Regions from separate parts of the Levilactobacillus muriae genome, predicted to be linked through region 2. Evidence: riboswitches for the same ligand, from Rfam matches in the RefSeq annotation. Region 2 holds a riboswitch; the other holds the start of a gene.

Region 1 (7,739 bases), on a different contig from region 2:
ACAAGCTGTCTGGGCCGCTTCAAAATAATCCGTTTCAACGGCGCAAAATGCCGCCACGATACTTGATAACATGTCACCCGACCCAACGTGGACCTGGAATAGCGGTGTGCCATTCATCACCTTGACGACTCGGGTGCCATCAGTGATGACATCAGTCGGTCCGGATAAGATAACAACACAGTTTAATTTTTGGGCACACGCCTGGGCAATCGCAACTAGGTCGCCGGTCCCCTCACCGGCATCGATGCCCTTCGCTTGCCAATCCACATCGGCCAATGCCGCAATTTCGCCAGCATTTCCGCGGATCACATCCGGGTGAAAATGGGTTAGGAGGTCGGTCGCAACCGTCTTACGGTAGGCCACTGCCCCAACAGCCACGGGATCGATCACTAGCGGCTTATGTTGCTGGTTAGCGACCTCGCCGACCTTGCGAATCTGGACAACCTGCGTCTGGGTAAATGCGCCCAGGTTGAGGCACACGGCGCTGGATAAGCCGACCATTTCCTCGGCCTCAGCGACTTCCTCGGACATGATGGGTGACGCACCCAACGCGTTGAGCCCATTTGCCACATCCTGGACCGTGACAAAGTTGGAGATGTTAAAGACGATTGGGTTCTGGTGGCGCAAGGTATCTAACAAGTCTACTTTCATTTTTCTTCCCCCTTAGGAATATCCGATGCATTCGCTCAGTCTGTTTTAGGGTAGAGCACCAACCTCGCCTTACCGGGCGGTCAAAATAGACTGGTTCGCGGTGGGCGGACGCCCGGAGCCACAGAGCGGTCTCCGAGCTTGGATTTAAGCCGCTGAGAATCGCGTCTCAAATCCACCAATATTCTAAGTGGTAAACCACTAAGAATATTCCCACAGCTGAGTCTATTTTAACCGCCCTCACGACTAATATTGGAAGCTCCTAAACCAAGACTGCTCCCCCAAAACACACTAATTTCTAATACATCGCTTTCACTGCAACTGAAACTTCACACTTACTCTTTACCAAAATGTCATAGCAACTCGATTAAGCTACCATTATTTACCAACCCTACACTAAAGTCATGTTCCCCAACGTTTCGCGTGTCTTGACCGATCAGATTGGCTATTCATCCAACATTACAACGCCCAAGTCAATTGCCCTGAATGAATTCAGAGGCTTGTCGCTCACGTGTCTGGCGACACAGTAGTCCAACATGCCTATTAGACACTCCTACTCGTAGTGGCAACATCGTCGGGTAATTGACGGCTACCCGTTTAACTACCAGGTTTACCCGGTAGTTGTTAGCTTTTGAATCTTGGGTCGTTTGACACCGCTCAACCATTCATGTCCAAGCATCTCAATATTCATTGCGCCCAATCGATCATCATTGCAACGATACTGGCACTGCACACACCAATACTCGTGCGTGTCATGATGGCGATTAGTCTTCACAATCAGCCCACACTTTGGACAGCGTTGCGAGGTATATGCTGGTGATACCTTCACGACGGCACTCTGAACCGCTTGCGCTTTATACGTTAGGAATGCTTCCAGTTGGAAAAAAGCCCAAGAACGATGGCTGTTACGTGAGGATTTTGGTAAGTCTTCGGTATTGAAGGTCACGTTGGTTAAGTCTTCCAAAACAAAAACCGTATGTGAACCGTATAATGCAACGAGTGTCTTAGCCAACCGATGATTCACATCGGCCATCCAGCGGTTCTCTCGTTGGGCCAGTTGCTTCAGCTTCTTCTTGGCTGACTTGGACCCTTTACTTTGGAGACGGCGCCGATTCTCCAAGAACTTCTTCCGCCGAAGTAGGATCTTCTGACCATCGAAAAAAGTAGTCTTTCCCAGATGGTCATATGCGGTGGCCAAGAAGCGCACGCCACGGTCAATACCGACAATCTGAGGACTATTTCCTTTGTCAAAATCAGTGATATCCTTAGTGATGCCAATATGTAGGAACCATTTTCCTTGGTTGTGGACCAGTTTGCCAGTCCCTAACTTCCAGTCGCCCTGAAAGTAGTCTTCAAAACCTTTATTGGTAAAAGCTAGCTTCGTTCGCTTCCCAAGAGTGGTGATGGAGATCTGGGTCATGCCATTGACGAAAGAATAATTACTCTGACGAACCAAATCGGCTTGAGGCCGGCGAAAATAAATCGGTTTTTCCAGCCACGTCAAGTCTCGCGGAATTTGAATCCACTTATTATCGGTTGCCTTGTAGCGATAAGCATGTTGTTTCATTTGTTCCTGAACCGTCTTGTAACGAGCGACAACCGTGCGAAAGACCGATTGCACCATTTGACTATTGAGCGCCGATTCTTGTCTAAACTTTTTATACAGATGGTTATTTATTTTCAACCAACTCAGTGGAAAGTCGTGGTCAAAGACCCACTGGCTGACAATGTTCGCTAATCGCTGATATTCTTGGGTCATAGCTAGAAATTCACCGGCTTGAATCGTGTCTAGATAGAGTCGCAACTTAATCGTACGTCCTAGTTTAACCATCGGCTACCTCCCCTGTAGGTTGGACTTAGTATACCATATCCGGTAGTCCAATAGGGGAACGTATGTTTAAGGAGGGTTTAAGTTCTGACATTCATCCAGCGATTGAAATCGTGGGTTTTCTGCCTTAGTTTTAATAAAAACGGGCCGCTAGCTCACAAAGTTAGTGAACTGGCGGCCCGTTGCCGTGCCACGACACATTCCCTTCGCAAGTTTGAGCTTGACAGGTTCCAAGGGATTGCGGAGTTCGCCGCATCTCAGCCCGTCGTGGACACCCCTAGTGTACTGGTTAATTTAAGCATAACAGGTTTTACCGCCACGTCAACGGTTCTCGCGTTACCGGGTAATCTGTTCAGCCGCTTTACCAATGACTTGCCACATGCGGTCAATCATCTTATCGGACAGGAAACGCCGCACCCACAAGATTTGACTCCCCGCGCCCGCCGAGTAACGGGTCTTGGGCCGCCGAGACAGTGCCGCCTTGTCCACCAACCGGGCAACGACCTTGGGCTTACTGGAGAACTTCTTGACAGCCTTTAGAATCGCCGCTGCTCGGCCAGCATCCTTCTCATACGGGCCATTCGCGGACAGTTCCTGCAAATGGTCAGCCGCAATATCTGCCCATTCTGATTGGATTGCTCCCGGTTCAATCACCGCCACGTGGATGCCCTGAGGGTCGAGTTCCAAGCGTAGCGCATCTGATAGCCCTTCCAAGGCAAATTTAGAGGCCACATACCACGCGCCAAAGGGCTGGGCCACCTTGCCATCGACCGATGTCACGTTGATGATCCGACCGGCGTGCTGTTGGCGCATCATGGGCAGAACCGACTGAATCAGCCGTGCCGCCCCAAAGAGGTTCACGTTGAATTGGTCCTCTGCCTGTGCCATGGGAACGTCTTCGACCGCACCCATCAAGCCATACCCGGCATTGTTGACCAAGATATCCACCCGACCAGTCTCGTTGACGATCCGGTCGACCGCGCTTTCCACGCTAGCCGGATCGGTAATATCAAGTGCCAGCGTCGTGATGCCTAGGTCGTCGAGATCATTCATCCGGCCGACCCGCCGCGCCCCGGCGTACACCGTAACCCCGTTTCGATGTAAACTCCGTGCAATCGCATTGCCAATTCCTGACGATGCACCTGTAACCAACGCAACTTTTCGATGTGCCATATATTTTCCTCCTAATTTGACGAACCAACTAATTGTTTACGTTCATTATAGAACTCTCGGTAGGCCCAGTAACAGGCCAATACCGAGCCAATACTCGTCGCCGACATTAACATGAAGGTGACCATGATCTGATACTTAATTGCTCGAACCGGGTCCACACCAGCAAAAATCACCCCGGACATCATTCCCGGCAGACTCACAATCCCCACGGTCTTGGCGGAGTCGATGGTTGGCTGCATGCCCGTCTTGATACTGGCCCGGATCATGTCGCGAGAAGCGTCCTTCGTCGCTTAGAGAATTGGTGCCTTTGAAACTCGGTTCTCAGAGGTTCAAAGCAAGCTTCGAGACCGCCCTTTGGCTCGGAGCGTCCGCCCGCAGCGCCACAGCCAATTTGCGACCCGCGATAAGGCGCAATCAACCGCCGGTGTGAGCGATAAACGCATATAAGCTTATTGTACCCAAACGGGGCCACCTTGCCTATGGAAACGGCTTCAATTTGGTAAAAAAAGCTCACGGCCCCGGTATGCTCTAAAGTTTGGTATACTATTCAAGACCGTAACTGTTCGGAATTAAGAATTTAACTTAACTAACGTCAACCTAGTAGGAGAAAATATGCCAAATTATGAGTCAAAGAATCACCGCGGCTATAACGACCGCAATGACCGCAATGACCGCAACGACCGGCGCCAACACGGTGCTGGAAACCATTACCAGCCCAACACTAACCACCGGCCAACGAACCGGCGACCACGCCAAGAAACGCCCCAAATTCAAGTCGAAGTTGGCCAGCGTTTCCCACTAACCATCAAGCGCATGGGCATCAACGGTGAAGGTATCGGCTACTACAAGCGGATGGCCGTGTTCATCCCCGGTGCCTTAACGGATGAAGAAGTCGTTGCCGAGGTCACCAGTGTGGCAACGCGTTACCTGCGGGCCAAGATTCACCGCGTCCGTAAGACCAGTCCTCACCGCGTGGAACCCCGCGACAGCTACGCCGATCAAGTCGGTGGTTTTGAGCTGGAACATTTAGACTATCCTGGTCAATTGGCCTTCAAGCGAGATGTCGTTGCCCAATCTCTCGAACGCTACAAGCCCGAGGGCTACCGCCACTACGATTTACGACCAACCTTGGGGATGGACGACCCTTACGGCTACCGGAACAAGGCCCAATTCCAGGTTCGTCGCAATGCAGAGGGGAAGGTCGAAGCCGGCCTTTACGCTGAGCGCAGCCACGACCTGGTTGACCTAGAGACCTGTTCCGTCCAGATGCCCGTGACCATGACTGTCATGCGTGCCGTAGTGCAGATGCTCCAGGATTTAGATATGCCGATCTACGACGAAGAAGCTGAATCCGGTATCGTTAAAACGCTGGTAGTTCGCGCCGCAGCTCATACTGACGATGTCCAACTGGTAGTCATCACCAATTCGCCAAAATTACCACACAAGCATGACCTGTTGACGCGGATTGCAGATGAACTGCCCCAAGTCACTTCCGTCATGCAAAACATCAACCCTGGCAAGACTTCCCTCATCTGGGGTGACGAAACGGTTCATCTGGCAGGCGCTGAAGCCATTACGGAAAAGCTCGACGGTCTTGCCTTCAAGCTCTCCGCACGGGCCTTTCTCCAGCTGAACCCGTCACAAATGGAAGTTCTCTACGGTGAAGCCAAGAAGGCACTGAACTTACAGCCCGGCGAGACCGTTGTCGATGCTTACTCTGGTATCGGAACAATTGGTCTCTCCCTAGCAGATGTTGCCGAGGAAGTACGTGGTATGGATGTGATCCCAGAAGCTGTGGCGGATTCCAATGAGAACGCCGCTGCTAATGGTATCACCAACACCCACTATGAACTTGGTACGGCCGAAGAACTCCTACCAAAGTGGATTATGACTGGTTTCCATCCGGATGCCATTGTGGTCGATCCACCCCGTACTGGCTTGGATGACACGTTGATTGAAACCTTGTTAGCGGTGCGACCACCAAAATTGGTCTACATCTCCTGCAACCCCTCAACGTTGGCCAAGGACTTGGTTGAATTGACGCACGACTATCAAGTTGACTACATTCAGTCCGTGGACATGATGCCCCAGACGGCCCGGTGTGAAGCCGTCGTTAAATTAAGTCGCCGTCATTAATTAGCACTTCTCAGATCTTTTGAGGGATTCAATCGTCGTTTAACGTGGTGCTTGTTATCCGGTAGGTACTCTGTCTTGGTGACGTGTAGTCACCACTTAACCCGCACCAAATAATCGCAACCAATAGATTAATAGGCAGACACGTCTTTTCGTGTTAGACTTTTATTTAACGTAATAACACTGAATTCTGTAGAAAGTTGGCAAATGACATGCAAGATCCTTTCAAGGGCTTTAACAACGACGATGATCCTGATAACCAAAATGGTGACGGCCCTCAAGGTCTGCCGTTACCGCCAAACTACGCTACCGTTGTTAATCCCGAAACGGGGAATATGCGTATCGCCAAGGTCGGATTTTCCTGGACGATGTTTCTTTTCCCCCCGTTTCCAACCCTTTTCCGGGCTGACTGGTACAATTTATTTTGTATCATGGGTGTGGAATTAAGTCTCATGATGGTACTCTCCATGATGGTTCCCGTCAATCAGCTCGCCCAGTTCTTCGCGGTCGGCGGCTGGGAAATGTTACGCGGCTTCCTGTGGGGATTCCTCTACAACATGATGTACTTCAAGCATCTGTTCACCAAGGGCTTCGTCCCAGCAGATGACCGGTCTAAGGAAATTCTGACCCACGCCCGCTACTGGTCTCAACCTAAGGACAACGACTAACTGAAACGTGGCCTGTTTGGTCAGGACGTGTTTCGACAATAACTATTAAGCGCATAAAAAGCGTTCAGAACAGGTTATGTTCTGAACGTTTTTTGATAGGGATTGTAGCTGACTCTCGTCTTATGCCTGCTTCGTTGGGTAAATGGTGAACTCGTTAACGTTAACTTCGGCGGGTTGGTCAATAGCGAAGTTGACGACCCGTGCGATAGCGTCCGGCGTGATACCGACTGCATCGTAGAGTTGATCCATCCCCTGCTTGGCCCCCTCATCGGTAATCGTGTGGAGTAACTCCGTGTTGATGGCGGCTGGATACAACGTGGCCGTCCGAATATTGGTCCCCTCCTGAGCGCTTTCTGTCCGGATAACTTCCATCAGATTTCGTACGGCAAATTTCGTGGCGCCGTAGACACCGGAACCTGGGAAACTCTTGATACCAGCAACGGAGGAGGTCGTGACGATTTGACCATGCTTTTGCTTGGTAAAGTCGGGCATGACCGCAGCCACCCCGTTCAGCACACCATACAGGTTGATGTCAATCATGTCCCGCCACTCCTTCACGTGCAACGCACTGATGGGCGACGTTGGCATGATACCTGCGTTATTGAAGATAACGTCGATACCGCCAAATTGCGACTTAGCCAAGTCAACCAGGCCTTGGACCTCGGCGGCTTCCCGGACATCAGTCACTTGGTAAGCGGCCTGACCGCCAGCAGCCTTGATCTCACCGACGAGTTCTTGGAGACGAGACTCACGCCGAGCACCCAACACAACCTTCGCGCCATTGCTGGCTAATAACTTTGCGGTGGCAGCACCGATACCGGAAGAGGCCCCCGTAATCACAACAACTTTATCTTTAACCGTCATATTGAATCGCTCCTATACATTATTTGATGAAGCAAGCATACCCGGTTAGAGTAACTCGAAGTCAAGGCCACAGTTGAACTTTTTTAAATTAATTCCTAAGATAGCTCACGCTTAGCCGGTTTTAGTTGCGCCACTGCGTGGGATTTGGTAAATTGAGGACTACGACTATGACGGTTAAGCAAAAAAAGGAGAAACGCATGCAAACGACGCGATCCGATGGCCCACTGAAACGCTTTTTCAAAGGCGTGATCATTGCACTAGGCTTCATTCTTCCAGGTGTCTCCGGCGGGGTTCTTGCCGCCATTCTGGGCATCTACGAACGACTACTGGGCTTCATGGCCCATTTCCGACAGAACTTTAAACGCGACTTCTGGTACTTTGTGCCGGTCGGCCTCGGAGGCATCGTGGGGATTGCCCTGCTTTCG
Region 2 (7,739 bases):
AGTTGTCTAACTGAAGGTTGAAAGGTCCAAAACACTCATTATGACTGTTGCAACAACGATACGGAGCCTAAATTTGACTCACTCACGCCTACGTAAACAGTGACCAATTATCGTGGATTAACGTTGCCAATTCGGCGATTGCCACCGCGATCTCAGATTAAAGAACAAATCGTAACCGGAGGCGGCCAGAGATGTAGGTAGCTGTGTCGACGGTGTTAGCTGGGAACCAGATTACAGCGTGGGACGCGTTTGGAGACTGACGGTTTATGTCAGGCTTCAAACCGAGCCGGAGGACCGCTTCTCAGGCCGCAGGCGGTCCCCACAGCAGCCGGAATCTCTGGCAGCCGCAGGTGGCAATTTCCAACTAATAGCTGGGACCTTTCTTGGTGAATTGGGGCTTTCAACCTTTAGTCGCCCAATAAAAAAAGATTGCTCTGGAATTCTCCAGAGCAATCGGAAAAAATTTAAAAATTAAGCATTCATACCTAAGCTATAAGCGTAGTTCATCAATGACTGGGTTTCCGTAAATTCGTTCTCATCGTGCAGAACAACCGTGATCACCCGATGCTTGCCGGCTTTTTGACCCGTTCCAACAAAGCAGTAACCAGCTAATGGCGTGTAACCAGTCTTCAAGCCGTCCACGTTCAGGCTCGCTTGATAATACTTACGGCCCTTTAACATGTTGTTGTAGTTATAGCACAATTGCCCGTTGACCGTCTTGGAACCCACTGACCCATCCGTTAAGACACGTGGGTAATCCTTGATGAGATGCTGCGCAATCAGTGCGACATCTTTGGCAGAAACCATATTGGCGTTGGCTGATCCGTAGTTGTAGCCAAATGCCTTTAAATCACTGTTCTCTAAGCCAGAGGCGGACACAAAGCTAGCCTTGTCCAAGTTCCAGGACTGTGCTTGGGCATTCATCTTCTTGATGAATTTGGCATTGCTACCAGAGACCCATTGGCCCAAAGCAATAGCAGCGTTATTAGACGAATCCAACAGTGCGGCGTCATATAATTCCTTGACCGTATACTTGTGGTTGCTATAGAACTTGAAGCCCCCACAACTTGCACTATTTCCCATCGCCACTAACCCACTGTTGCTGGTCTTCACGATATCGGTCCACTTGCCAGATCCATTGTTGACCTTGTCCAAGACCAGGTACAACGTCATCAGCTTGGAAACGGAAGCGATTGGGCGTGCCGTGTTGGCACTCTTGGACCAAACAGCTTTACCCGTCGTATAGTCCAAAGCCACGGCATTCTTCGCGTACTTCAGTCCAAAAGGTGCTGTTCCTTTCGTCAGGTAACCATGCCAGATCCAGCCCTTAACGGAACCACTCTTGTTCGCAACATAATAATAGATTCCCTTGGTATTGCTATGCTTGAGTGTGGCCTGTTGCGTCACATACCAGGTCGTATTGGGATAGCCCTTCATCGTCGCAATCCGTTTGTTATGTGCCTTATTATAAATGGCACCCGACGTACTCTTCTTGTGATATGCGGCCTTCGTGACTTTCTTCGTTGACACTGTGGTGTAGGTGGCAGCATTAGCGGTCACCTGAACACTTGCGGTGGCCCCTAATGTCACCGTAAACAACAGGGCCAGCATGAACCCTTTGAACTTTGTCATTCTCATTGGTATGTATTCCCCTTTTCTAAACGTTTCCGAAACTCTAACAGTCAGCCTACCATGGTAAATGGACCTTCGACAAGGGTTTACACGACTTTGTAACCTAGTTGTTGAGACCGTAATTTTACCGTAATCCATCGCTTGCCGGCTGAACTAATTGCTGGCTTCATCGTTGGGGGGAGTACCATTACTACCCTCGTCGACCGACTGGCCTTTAGACATCTTGGTAAGGCAAAAAGTATTCAGCCAGGATCCACCGATTCCCACTGAACACTTTCGACCCTTATTGGTTTAAATTTTCTAGGTCAGCCTATCATCTAATTATTCATGCGACTCATACCATAAGCGTGGTTCATGAGTGACCTAGTTTCCGTGAACTCATTCTCATCGTGTAAGACAACCGTGATCACCCGGTGCTTCCCAGACTTTTGACCGGTGCCGACGAAACAATAGCCAGCTAACGGCGTGTACCCCGTCTTTAAGCCGTCAACTTTCAAAGAGGCCCTGTAATATTTTCGTCCCTTCAGCAGGTTGTTATAGTTATGACAAACCTGTCCGTTAATCGTTATTGAACCAATCTTACCATCCTTCAAGACTCGTGGATATTTGGTGATCAAGTACCGGGCAATCAAGGCCACGTCCTTGGCCGAAACCTCGTTGGCGTTAGCCTTGCCATACGCGTAACCGTACTGTCGCAGGTCACTATTTTCCAACCCTGATGCTGAAACGAAGTGGGCTTTCCCCATCTTCCACGCTTTGGCCTGCGCATTCATTTTCCGAATGAACTTACCGTTACTACCGCCGACCCATTGCCCCAACGCAATAGCCGAATTGTTAGAGGAATCCAGGAACGCCGCGTAGTAGAGCTGGCGTACCGTGTACTTGTGGTTCAGCTTAAAGTGAAAGCCCCCATAGTCGGCGCTACGACTCATCGAAACCAGCCCACGACTGGTAATCTTGATTTTATGATTCCAGTTACGCGACTTGCCATCAATTTTCTTCAGCGTCAGGTACAACGTCATCAGTTTAGAAACCGAGGCGATTGGGCGTGCCGTGTTAGCATGCTTAGCCCAAACGACCTTCCCCGTCTTTGCGTCCATGGCAACGGCGGCCTTGGCCTTGGTCAAGACGAACGGTGCTTTGCCCGCCTTTAGGTAACCCCGCCAGATCCAACCCTTGACGCTGTTTTGGCTATTCTTGATGTAGAGGTAAACACCCCTAGTCTTCCCGTGCTTCATCGTCGCCTGCTTCGTGGCATACCACGTGGTGTGGGGGTGCGCAGTTAGGTTAATAACCTTACGGGTGTGCTTCTTGTTAAAGATGGCCCCTTTAGTACTCTTTTTGTGATAGGCCGTCTTCTTAATTGATTTCGTATTAACGGTCTTATACCCCGTCGCAGCATTCACCGACACAACCGGACCGACCACACCGCCCACCGTAATGGCAACGGTAAAAGCGATGAGACCGCGTTTCATATATCCTTTACGCATAACTTGAATCCTTCCAATCCGACAATAATTAAGACAACTAACGATTAGAATAGCACTCTTCCCCAGCAACCAAAAGCACTTTTGGGGATAGTGGCGCGACTGTAACGTAGTTGTAAAAATAATTTCGCCGCTGAACAGCTCATGCCATAGAAACGATTTTTACCGGCTGTGGTTGCAATTCCCGGATAAACTCGTTAAGCTAAGATTAATCAAATACGACTGGGGTGCCATCGCGGCTGAGATCAAACCCATTGAACCTGCTCTGGCTAATACCAGCGAAGGGAACGCGTAATCAATAGCTATCAATGACCCCACTAATGCACTTAGTGGGGATTTTTTTAGCATTGGTGGCCCCTCAGCGTCTAAATTTTAGGAGGCGGATGTTTATGAAACGTTGGCATATTAGAGATATTATTTTAGTGACGATTATTGCAATTTTTATGGGTGTTATCTTCTGGGCAATTGGTCCGGTCTACACGATTTTAGCGGCGGCTTTAGCGCCATTTGGGTTACAACCTCTAGCAAATGAACTGTTGTTGGGTATCTGGGTAATGGCGGGTCCTCTCGCTGGTTTTGTCATTCGGATTCCCGGTGCGGCAACCTTGGGCGAACTGCTGGGTGCCGTGGTGGAAATGTTCCTTGGCGGCATCTGGGGAGCTAGCACGTTAATTTCAGGTGTACTCCAAGGTTTTGGTTCCGAACTCGGTTTCATCTTCACCGGCTACAAACGTTACGGCTGGTTCACGTTGGCCATGAGCACGTTGACCACGACCATTGTTACCTTTGCGTGGGACCTGATTCGTAACGGGTATGCGGCTTACCACCTGCCATTCCTGTTACTCCTGTTCTGCGTGCGGTTGCTGTCCGTCTTCATCTTCGGTGGCGTGCTGACCAAGCTGATCAACAATCTCCTGGTCCGTGCCCACGTCTTGAAGGCCTAAATCTCAGTTGCCGCCTTACCTGACACTGTGATTTGTGCAATGAAAAGCAAGACTTTGCCATCCCTTATTCAAGTCAACTGTGTCCTACGATACAATCACATAGACTATTTAAAGCTTGGAAGGGCCGTGTTCAACTGGCCCTTCCAGCTTCACCACAGACATTAATTTTCAACTTATAATCAGCAGCTCATTTTCAAGTATGACAAGTAGTATTGGGGGAATTTATTTGGCTACCGTCACGGTACAATCACTCACTTACACCTATCCGAAGCAAGATCAGCCGGTGCTGAATCACCTTTCTGGCACCTTTCCCGCTGGTAAATTTTCACTACTGACCGGCGTATCCGGCGGCGGCAAATCCACGCTACTCAAGTTGATTGCCGGACTGCTGCCCAACGCCGACACTGCCATTACCTTTAATGGCCACCCACTCAGCGCTGTCGCACCGACGCAGCGGGCCGCCACCGTCGCCATGCTCTTTCAGGAGCCCAGTACGCAGTTCACCATGGATACCGTCCAGAACGAGCTGCGCTTTGCCCTTGAAAATCAACAGGTACCGGCCGAACAGATTGCGCAACGCAGCGATGCCGCCCTGACCTTCGTGGGAATTCTAGACTTAAAATTTCGCAAGCTCATGCAACTCTCCGGTGGTGAGCAACAGAAGGTGGCACTGGCCATCATCGTTGCTATGAACAGCGATGTCATTCTTTTAGATGAACCATTTGCCAGTATTGATCCACCAACTCGCCTGATCCTGTTGGAAAAATTGGTGGCGCTCTGCACCGACCGTGGCAAGACAATTGTCCTGGCCGATCACGATCTCAGCGGCTATCAGCAGTGGGTCGACCACCTCGCCGTCTTGGCCGATGGTCAACTCGAGTTGCTCTCAGCGGATGAGACCCAGCAACGCTTTGCAGCCTTTACGCCACAACAGCTGCGACTGTCACACGTCCAGTTGCCAACTGAACAACTCACAATCTGCCTGCATGGCAGCCAACTGGGCTTAGCTCACAGTGACCGCCAGCTCCTGACGCCCCAAGATTTAACCTTTTACGCGCACCGGACGACACTAATCACCGGACCCAACGGTAGTGGTAAATCTACGCTGTTCAAGGCTCTCGTGCGTTTGGGACACTATCAGGGCCACATTGCTTACCGCGACACTGACATCAAGAAAATCCGGAAACGGCACTACGCTCGGCAAGTTGCTCTGATGTTTCAGTCAGCCACCGCGCAATTTCTCAACGTCACCGTCGCCGAGGAACTGGCCCTTTCACAGAAATACGGCAATAGCACCTACTTCACGTCATCACGGATCCACTCCCTACTGCGCGATCTCAGTCTAGAGGGTCGCGACAATCAGGTACTCTATTCTCTGAGTAGCGGCCAGCAGAAAAAGTTGCAGCTTCTGTGCATGCTCATGATGGCACCGGACGTTCTGTTGCTCGATGAACCTTTGAAAGGCTTGGACTACGCCTCAATTCAAACAGTCATGACCATCTTGACCACGGTTCAACGCGACCTCGGCCTCACCCTGATTTTGATCAGTCATCAACTCAGTGGGCTGGATGACTTGGTCGATCTGCACTTACAATTGGCCGATAAACAGCTGACCTATCAGGGGGTGAGTGCATGAACCCCTCACTAAAGTTGGCGTTGATCGTCCTGATTGCACTAGAAGTTTCCTTCGTTCAGGTGTGGACAGTCAACGTTGTTCTGATTGTTGTAAGCCTCCTGCTCATGCTGATCAATCAGGTACCCTGGCGCCGACTCTTCTTATTGACGATTGTGCCGCTATTCTTCGCCAGCGCCCTCGTTTGGTCGCTGATGCTTCGCGGGGATGCTTCCACGCACTTTCTCATCGTGATTTTCACACGGATGTTCGTCTACGTCTACATGGGTGGCTGGTTCACGTTGACCACCAAGCCGCTATGGCTGACTCGCTCGCTGGAGCAAAACGCCAAACTGCCTAGCAAATTTGCTTATGGTTTTCTGGCAGCTTTCAACCTGATGCCCAAGATTCAGGCCGAAGTCTCCACCGTTCGGGCCGCGGCCCTGATGCGCGGAGAAGTCCTACACGTCTGGTCGCCCCGCTTGTACTTCAAAGTCATTCTGGCCGCGATGAACTGGTCGGATCAACTGGCCGCGGCCATGACCTCCCACGGTTTCGTGGAAGGTGCACCACGGACGCACTCACTGACCGTGCCCCTCGTGACTCGCGACTGGTGGTTCTTCGGAGGTAGCCTGGTCTTGGTCCAGGTCGGCCTGTTCGTTGGCCTACCCTAACCGTTAATTTTAAAGGAGTTTTGTTATGTTTACCGATCAAGCACATGCCGCCACACTAGCTTCGTGGACGGCTTCCAAGCACCACCCCTTCATCACCCAGCTGTGTGCAGGTACCCTGCCACGTGAGACTTTCCGCTACTATCTGATTCAGGATCACTACTACTTGCAGGAGTTTGGCAGAATTCACGATTTAGCTGGCGACCAGAGTACCGATCCACGCGTTGCCAAACAGCTTCACGCCGGTGCTGAACACTTACGTCAGGGTGAAATTGCCGTGCGTCAAGCCTTCTTTGACCGCCTCAACATCACGACAGCAGAGGTCGCCGCAACCCCCGTGGCCCCGACCGGCTACGCCTATACCAGCCACCTCTATCGTGCATTGGCCACAACTGGTCCCGCTGGTGCAGTGGCGGGTCTTCTGCCCTGCTACTGGCTCTACGCCGAAATTGGTAAGGAGCTGGCTCAAGCGGGATCACCCGTCCCCATTTATCAGGACTGGCTGGATACCTATGATGCCGACGACTATACCGGGATGATGTCAGACCAACTGGCACTCGCTAACCATGTCGCGACACCAGCCAATATCGCCACGTTGCTCGACATCTTTGAAAAAAGCAGTTGGTACGAACTGAACTTCTGGCAAATGGCTCTTGACCACGAAAATTGGAATATCCCCACTTACACACAGTCGTCAGATTTTTCAGCTGAAAATTAATGCGGTATACTAGAGCCACCGTAAGAGAGAAAGGTGGTGTCGTCGATGAAGAGAATTCGCCAATTAACATTCTTGCAGTCTTTCGGTTACTTGGCCTTAGCGTTGGGACTCATCATTGAGGTCTACGCGCTGTTCAGTGGCCTGGGAACCCGGTTGTCCGGTGACGACATGTTCGGGGGCGCAGTGGTTCTAGCCTTAGCCACTGCCTTCATCCACAGTAAGAATCTACCAGTCAACTTATTCTTGATTGCACTGAGCACATTAGGGTTTGCATACTTCACGTTTATCCACACTCACGCGTGGTTCTGGACGATTGTCTTAGCCCTATTGGCCGCAGCGTTCATGGTTGCCTTCTTTGGCCTACGCGGTGAAGTTCGCCGCAACCAGAGCGAGTGGTTTCACTTCTAAGGATGAACCGGTGACTTGTCATCTGTAATGTGTGCTTTTACCTTCACCTGTTTACTGAGTATCACATTACGCTAATTTTTCTGTTCAACTCACAATTTATTGATAAACTCAGTCCGTCCACGGTGGCGGACTTTTTTAATTTGGAAAACCATCTCAAAACAGTGAAATTTCCAGGCGCTAAAAAAACACTCACAAACCGAATTCTAAATCCATGTGAGCCGTGAGGGCGGCGTAAATAAGCCCAGCCATGGGAAAGTTCTTAGTGGT

Evidence for each region. A riboswitch is a leader RNA that binds a small molecule or an ion and turns the genes downstream of it on or off. The one in region 2 is predicted to bind thiamine pyrophosphate.
Region 1: it holds a riboswitch for thiamine pyrophosphate, as region 2 does, so the genes downstream of both, ACKTSF_RS11825 (RNA-guided endonuclease InsQ/TnpB family protein) here and ACKTSF_RS10805 (ECF transporter S component) in region 2, are expected to answer to the same signal.

The regions. Positions count from the first base shown of each region.
Region 1 covers NZ_BAAFRU010000019.1:18,531-26,269, reverse strand. The annotation lists gene thiM (hydroxyethylthiazole kinase) at 1-651, opposite strand, end outside; gene ACKTSF_RS11825 (RNA-guided endonuclease InsQ/TnpB family protein) at 1,259-2,479, opposite strand; TPP riboswitch at 2,660-2,765, opposite strand; gene ACKTSF_RS11820 (oxidoreductase) at 2,813-3,649, opposite strand; partial or broken gene ACKTSF_RS11815 (ABC transporter permease) at 3,661-3,927, opposite strand; gene rlmD (23S rRNA (uracil(1939)-C(5))-methyltransferase RlmD) at 4,262-5,785, shown strand; gene ACKTSF_RS11805 (hypothetical protein) at 5,995-6,450, shown strand; gene ACKTSF_RS11800 (SDR family oxidoreductase) at 6,571-7,314, opposite strand; gene ACKTSF_RS11795 (DUF368 domain-containing protein) at 7,512-7,739, shown strand, end outside.
Region 2 covers NZ_BAAFRU010000015.1:50,173-57,911, forward strand. The annotation lists gene ACKTSF_RS10795 (serine hydrolase) at 472-1,638, opposite strand; gene ACKTSF_RS10800 (D-alanyl-D-alanine carboxypeptidase family protein) at 1,950-3,122, opposite strand; TPP riboswitch at 3,333-3,424, shown strand; gene ACKTSF_RS10805 (ECF transporter S component) at 3,509-4,063, shown strand; gene ACKTSF_RS10810 (ABC transporter ATP-binding protein) at 4,263-5,699, shown strand; gene ACKTSF_RS10815 (energy-coupling factor transporter transmembrane component T family protein) at 5,696-6,349, shown strand; gene tenA (thiaminase II) at 6,375-7,064, shown strand; gene ACKTSF_RS10825 (hypothetical protein) at 7,110-7,472, shown strand.